2 regions of the Polaromonas sp. P4_F6 genome follow, and region 1 is predicted to be linked to the other one. Evidence: riboswitches for the same ligand, from Rfam matches in the RefSeq annotation. Region 1 holds a riboswitch; the other holds the start of a gene.

Evidence for each region. A riboswitch is a leader RNA that binds a small molecule or an ion and turns the genes downstream of it on or off. The one in region 1 is predicted to bind glycine.
Region 2: it holds a riboswitch for glycine, as region 1 does, so the genes downstream of both, AC1DUN_RS10050 (D-amino acid dehydrogenase) here and gcvT (glycine cleavage system aminomethyltransferase GcvT) in region 1, are expected to answer to the same signal.

What each region holds. Positions count from the first base shown of each region.
Region 1 covers NZ_JBFUJQ010000010.1:166,636-170,031, reverse strand. The annotation lists gene gcvH (glycine cleavage system protein GcvH) at 1-312, opposite strand, end outside; gene gcvT (glycine cleavage system aminomethyltransferase GcvT) at 372-1,532, opposite strand; glycine riboswitch at 1,574-1,675, opposite strand; glycine riboswitch at 1,697-1,800, opposite strand; gene AC1DUN_RS20705 (hypothetical protein) at 1,807-2,370, opposite strand; gene AC1DUN_RS20700 (TRAP transporter large permease) at 2,447-3,396, opposite strand, start outside.
Region 2 covers NZ_JBFUJQ010000003.1:139,394-142,789, forward strand. The annotation lists gene AC1DUN_RS10040 (thioredoxin domain-containing protein) at 1-332, shown strand, start outside; gene AC1DUN_RS10045 (GrpB family protein) at 342-875, shown strand; glycine riboswitch at 1,066-1,175, shown strand; gene AC1DUN_RS10050 (D-amino acid dehydrogenase) at 1,284-2,597, shown strand; gene AC1DUN_RS10055 (DUF1737 domain-containing protein) at 2,669-2,878, shown strand; gene AC1DUN_RS10060 (DinB family protein) at 2,893-3,396, shown strand, end outside.

The DNA.
Region 1 (3,396 bases):
AGGGTCGGACAGCTTGATCTTGAAGAACCAGCCGGCGCCCATGGGGTCGCTGTTGGCCAGGGACGGGTCGTCCTTCAGGGCTTCATTGATGGCGGTCACTTCGCCGCTCACGGGCATGTAGACGTCGGCGGCGGCTTTGACCGACTCGACCACGCCGGCGGTTTCCTTTTGCGCGAAGCTCGTGCCCACGGCGGGCAGGTCCACAAACACCACGTCGCCCAGTGCGTCCTGCGCATGCACGGTGATGCCGACGGTGGCGGTGTCGCCTTCAATCTTGAGCCATTCGTGGTCTTCGGTGTATTTGACGGTCATGAGAATCTCCGGAGGGTTGAGGGGTGGGGAAAGAAGGCTTTAGCTGCGCTTAACCACGGTTATCCACGGTAGTAGCGGTTGGGGACAAAAGGCATGGCCGCGACTTCCATGGGCACGGCCTTGCCGCGCACGATGGCGTTCACGCGTGTGCCCAGGGCGGCGAATTCGGGTTTCACATAGCCCATGGCCACCGGCTGGTTGATGGTCGGGCCCAGCAGGCCGCTGGTGACTTCGCCGATGCTTGTGCCGTCGGCGGCTTGCAGCTCGGTGTGGTCGCGCACGGGAACGCGCTCCAGCGCCACCAGGCCCACGCGTTTGCGCGCCAGCGTGGCGGGGTCGGCCAGCTGGGCCAGGATTTTGTCCGCGCCGGGGAAACCGCCCGCGCGCGCGCCGCCGGTGCGCCGCACTTTTTGCATGGCCCAGTTGAGGCTGGCTTCCACGGGTGTGGTGGTGGTGTCGATGTCGTTGCCGTAAAGGCACAGGCCCGCTTCCAGGCGCAGCGAGTTGCGCGCGCCCAGGCCTATGGGCTTGACCTCGGGCTGGGCGAGCAGCGCGCGCGCCAGCGTCTCGGCCTGCGAGCCGTGGACGGAAATTTCAAAGCCGTCTTCACCGGTGTAGCCGCTGCGCGTGAGGAAACAGTCGCAGCCGGCCACCGTGAAGCGCCCGCCGGTCATGAACACCAGCTTTTCGACGCCGGGCGCCAGGCGCTGCAGCGCGGCCACGGCCTGCGGGCCCTGCAGCGCCAGCAGCGCCATCTCGGGCATGGGGATGACTTCGCAGCGCGTGCCTATCTTTGCCTGGATGTGCGCGATGTCGCCGACCTTGCAGGCGCCGTTGACGATGACGAACAGGTCGCCGCCATGGGCGTAATCGCGGTTGAAGAACATCAGGTCGTCGATGATGCCGCCCTCGTCGTTGAGCAGCAGGCCGTAGCGCTGCTTGCCGGCGGGCAGGTCGATCACGTCGACGGGGATCAAAGATTCCAGCGCCGCAGCGGCGTCGGCGCCCACCAGGCGCAACTGGCCCATGTGGGACACGTCAAAGAGCCCGGCAGCCTGGCGTGTGTGGTGGTGCTCGGCCATCAGGCCCGCGGGGTATTGCACCGGCATGGAATAGCCCGCAAAAGGCACCATGCGCGCGCCCAGCTCCAGGTGCAGCGCGTGCAGCGGCGTTTTCAGCAGGGTTTCGGGCGCGGCGGAAGAGGTGGACGAATCGGACAAGGCATTCTCCGGGGAGGGGCAAACAGGTTCTGGATCCATGAGTTGCCCCTGCTGTCCACTTTACCTGAGAGATTCGCCCGGCGATGCGGGTTTGCTCCTTCGGTGGGTCGTCCTGGCGACGGCCTCTCTCCAGTAGGGAACGCCTTGCCGCGTGGTGCGCCGCAGGGCGGTTGCCAGTCCTTTTGCCTGAGCGTTCAGTGCACCAAAAGGGGGTGTACGTGCGCCTTCGGCGGTTTTCGCTGGGAAAACTCTCTCCTGACCCCGGAAGTGTAACTTAGGCCGCCTGGTGCTGCGGCAGCAGCATGGCGATGCGCTCGCTGATGGAGTCGGCGCGCTCGTGGCCCGCGATTTTCTCGATTTCCTCGATCATGTCGCGCGAAGCCGTGAGCATGCTCTCGCGGTCCTTGGCATTGCGCAGCGCCTCGCGAAAGCGCTCGGCCATGACCGGATCGCGCCGGGCGAACATGCGCTCGCAGATGTCGAACAGGAACATGCGCGTTGTGGCCAGTGAGCGCTTGCCTTCAAACTGGTCGGCCGATACCTGGATGGCCTGGGTGGTTTCGGGACTCGGGAAGTTTTGCAACTGCGCGGGTGTGGGTGCCGGCGCGGCTGGGGGTGCTGCCGCCGACGTGGATGTCTTGCCCGGATGCGCTTCCAGAAAGCCTTCGCGCAGCAGGCGCAGGGCGATGGCCTCGCCGTCACCGTCGAACAGCGGTCGGAAATCCTGGGCGGATTTGCTGCCGTCGGCCATCAGCAGCAGGGTGCGCTCGCGCTGGCCAAGCGTTCTCACGCCGGGCCTGAGCTCGGCGCGGGCACGTTCGGTTTTGTGGAGCTGCATGGATTTCATCCTGAAATGAAAGCCCGAGCATGGCTTGCGCAGATGACAGCGGCGTGAAACCCCCGCTTGAAAAAAGCTATTTGGCGTAGACCAGGTCGCGCAGGCCCAGCGACAGCTGCGGTACGTAAGTGATCACCATCAGGCAGGCCAGGATGACCACTACAAAGGGAAGCAGGTGGGTGACGATGCGGTCCAGCGATATCCTGGCGACGGTGCAGGCCGCGAACAGGTTCACGCCAAAAGGCGGTGTGATCATGCCCAGCGCGAGGTTGACCACCATCACCAGCCCGAAGTGCACCGGGTCTATGCCGAAATGCACCGCTACCGGGGCCAGGATGGGCGCCAGCACGATGATGGCGGCGCTGGTCTCGATGAACATGCCGATGACGAACAGCGCCGCGTTGACGCCCAGCAGGAAGAGGGCGGGCGACTGCAGCACGGCCTCCAGCCAATGGCCGATGGCATCCGGCACGCCGGCCCGGGTGATCAAAAAGGCGAACAGCCCGGCGTTGGCAATGATGAACATGATCACGGCGCTGGAGAGCACCGACTTGCGCAGGATGGCGTAGAGGTCGGCCGGCTTGATTTCACGGTAGATCACGACGCCGACGACCAGTGCGTAGAACACCGCCACCGCGGACGCCTCGGTCGGCGTGAAAATCCCGCCGTAAATACCGCCCAGGATGATCACCGGCATCAGCAGCGCCCAGCCCGCCTGCCAGGTCGCCTTGCCGAAGCTCAGGCGTCCGTCGCCATCGTGCTTGCCCCAGCCCTTCCAGCGGCAGTACAGGTGCACGAACAGCATGAGCGCGAAGCCGATCAGCAAGCCCGGGCCGAAGCCGGCGATAAAGAGTTCGCCAATGGAGACCTCGGCGCTGACGCCATAAAGAATCATGGGGATGGACGGCGGGATGATCACGCCCAGTTCCGCGCTGGTGGCCTGCAGGGCCGCGGCGTAGGCGGTGGGGTAGCCGTGCTTGATGAGCGCCGGTATCAGGATGGCGCCTATGGCAAAGGTTGTGGCCA
Region 2 (3,396 bases), on a different contig from region 1:
TGCTGCTGGTCACCCTGCCCGGCTGCCCTTATTGCGAGCTGGTGCGGCGCAACTACCTGCTGCCGGCACGCCAGGAAAGCGGCCTTCAGGCCTGGCAGCTCAATGTGACGGACAGCCGCACGCCGCTGACGGGTTTTGATGGCAAGCCCACGACGGCGGCCGCCTGGACCAGGGCCGCCAAGGCGACGTTTACGCCCACGGTGCTGTTTCTGGGCCCGCAGGGGCAGGCACTGGCCGAGCCGCTGGTGGGCGCGGCCATCCCGGATTTTTACGGCGCCTACCTGGACGAGCGCCTGGTGCTGGCGCGCCGGGCCGTGGTGGCGCTGCGTTAAGGCCTCACCATGACGGACGCCGAGTCGCTGCAGGCCGCCATCCACGAGGAGGTGGCGCTGCGGGCCTACGACCCGCACTGGCCCGCGATGTTTGAGGCTGAGCGGGAACGGCTGCTGGCGCTGTTTCCCGATGACTTCATCGCGATAGAGCATATGGGCAGCACGGCGGTGCCGGGGCTGGCGGCCAAGCCGGTGATAGACATCCTGGGCGGCGTGGCCTCCATGGCGGCGGCCAGGGCGCTGGTGGCGCCGCTGTGCGCGCAGGACTATACGACCTCAGCCGAATTCAACGCGACGCTGGTCGACCGCCAGTGGCTGATGCGCTGGGCCGACAGCCACCGCACCCACCACCTGCACCTGGTGGTGCACGGCGGCCCGGTGTGGGCGCAGCGCCTGCAATTTCGGGATGCGCTGCGCGCGGACGCCGCGCTGGCCTGGCACTATGCGGCGCTCAAGGCCGAGCTGGCGGCCAAATACCCGGCCGACCGCGAGGCCTATACCGAGGCCAAGGCGGAGTTTGTGCGCTCGGTGTGCGAAGGCTGAAGCCCCGCATGCGCCGCTACTATTAAGCCGCCAAATCACCCCGCTGGACCTGTACTAATGCCCCCTGGGCCCTTGGCGAACAGGGCTTAGGTGGTAAATTCAAGGCGTTCAAGCAGGAGAGCGCTGCCGCAAGGCAGCCACCGAAGGCGCAAACTTCCATAATCGCTCAGGTCCCGTACTGCCCGGAAACACACAGCCGTCTGGAGAGACGCCGCATGCAAGGTGCGGCGCACCGAAGGAGCAAAGCCCCAAGCGTAAGCCGCGGCTGAATCTCTCAGGTAACAAGGACAGTGGAAGCGGCCGCAAGCACCTGATGGCTTGGCGGTTGCCATGATTCTTTTTTTGATTCAAGCACCCCCAAGCCATGGCGCTTGCGCAACTGCCATTTCTGCTTGAGAAGGAATCACCATGAAAGTCATGGTTTTGGGTGCGGGTGTCACGGGGGTCACGACGGCCTGGTATCTGGCGCAGCGCGGACACGAAGTCACGGTCATCGAACGGCGCGGCGCGGCCGCGATGGAAACCAGTTTTGCCAACGGCGGGCAGATTTCCGTCAGCCATGCGGAGCCCTGGGCCAACCCGGGCGCGCCGCTCAAGGTGTTGCAGTGGCTGGCGCGCGAGGACGCGCCGTTGCTATTCCGGCTGCGCGCCGATGTGAACCAGTGGCTGTGGGGCCTGGAGTTTCTGCGCAACTGCACGCCGGCGCGCACCGCGCAAAACATCCGGCAGATCGTGAACCTGGGCATGTACAGCCGCGGTGCGCTGCAAAAACTGCGAGCCGAACTGGGCCTGCAGTACGACGCGAAGACCCAGGGAATCCTGCATTTCTACACCAGCCAGGCCGAATACGACGCCGCGCAAGAACCGGCGCGCATCATGCGTGAGCACGGCTGCGAGCTGGACATGAAAACCGCCGAAGAGTGTGTGGCCATAGAGCCCGCGCTGGCCCAGTGCCGCGGCAGCATCGTGGGCGGCAGCATGACGCCCAGCGACGAGTCGGGCGACGCCCAGGCCTTTACCGCCGCGCTGGCCGCGCGCTGCGAGCAGGCAGGCGTCAAGTTTCTCTACAACACCACCATCCTTGACGTGCAGGCCAGCGGCGGGCAACTCGATGGTGTGCAGGTCGCCAGGGGCAGCGGCGAGGCGGGCGGGCGCATTGAAACGCTCAAGGCCGACGCCTATGTGATGTGCCTGGGCGCCTTCAGCGCGCCCTGGGCCAAAAAACTGGGGCAAAGCCTGCGCATCTACCCGGCCAAGGGTTATTCGGTGACGCTGCCGGTGATCAACGAGGCGGCCTCTTACCAGGTGAGCCTGACGGACGACGAGTACAAGCTGGTGTTCTCGCGCCTGGGCAATCGCCTGCGCATTGCGGGCACGGCGGAACTCAACGGCTACAACACCGAGCTGAACCTGGTGCGCTGCCAGGCCATCGTCCGCCGCGTGAAGCAGCTCTTCCCGGAGATGACGGACGGCGAAGGCGCGCAGTTCTGGACCGGCCTGCGCCCGGCCACACCGAGCAACGTGCCTTACATCGGCAAAAGCAAAACGTCCAATCTGTTCCTCAACACGGGCCATGGCACGCTGGGCTGGACGCATGCCTGCGGCTCGGGCGCGGCGATTGCCGACATCGTGAGCGGGCGCGTGCCGGAAGTCGATTTTGCGTTTACCGGCATGCCGGGGCGGGAGCGCAGCATGCTATTGCCGGGCATGGCGAAAGCCTGAGGGCGGGCGCCTGTGCAGCATGGGGGCGGACACGGTAATATCGCCCTCCGTTCACCAGCCCCCATGCCGCCATGACATCAGCCACGAACATGCCGCCCGACGGCCTCCCCATTTACCGTTTGCTCACCGGCCCGGATGACGCAAGTTTTTGCCATCGCGTGAGCGAAGCCCTGGCTTTGGGTTACACGCTTTACGGCTCGCCGGCGGCGACCTTTAACGGCGAGCGCGTCATCGTGGCGCAGGCGCTGCTCTGGCCGTCGGCACACAGGGGCGCTCAATGAGCGTTCCCGCGCCGCTGAACCCGGCAACCCTGCAGGCCATGGCGGATTTCCCGCGCCAGCTGGAGCTGTTTTACGCGGCCATTCCCGAAAGCCACCGCAACTGGACACCGCAGTCCTGGGACGGCATCCCGAGCGAGACCTTCTCGGCACTGGGCCAGGTCTGCCATGTGCGGGACATTGAGATCGATGGCTACCATGTGCGCATACAGCGCACGCTGGCGGAGACAAACCCGCTGCTGGCATCGCTGGACGGGTATGCGCTGGAGCGCGAACGCGGCTACGCAACAGCCGACGCGCGGGAAGCCCTGGCGGCTTTTCGCGTGGCGCGCGCCAAGACCCTGGAGCTTCTCGCGGGCCTCACGCCAGAGGCGCTGGAGCGCACGGCGGAGTTCGAGGGCTACGGCGCGCTGAGCTTGCGCAGCCTGGTGCACTACCTGTGCAGCCACGACCAGCAGCACCTGGCCGGACTGCAGTGGCTGCTCGGCAAGATCGATGCGTCGCGCGCCACGACCGCCGGC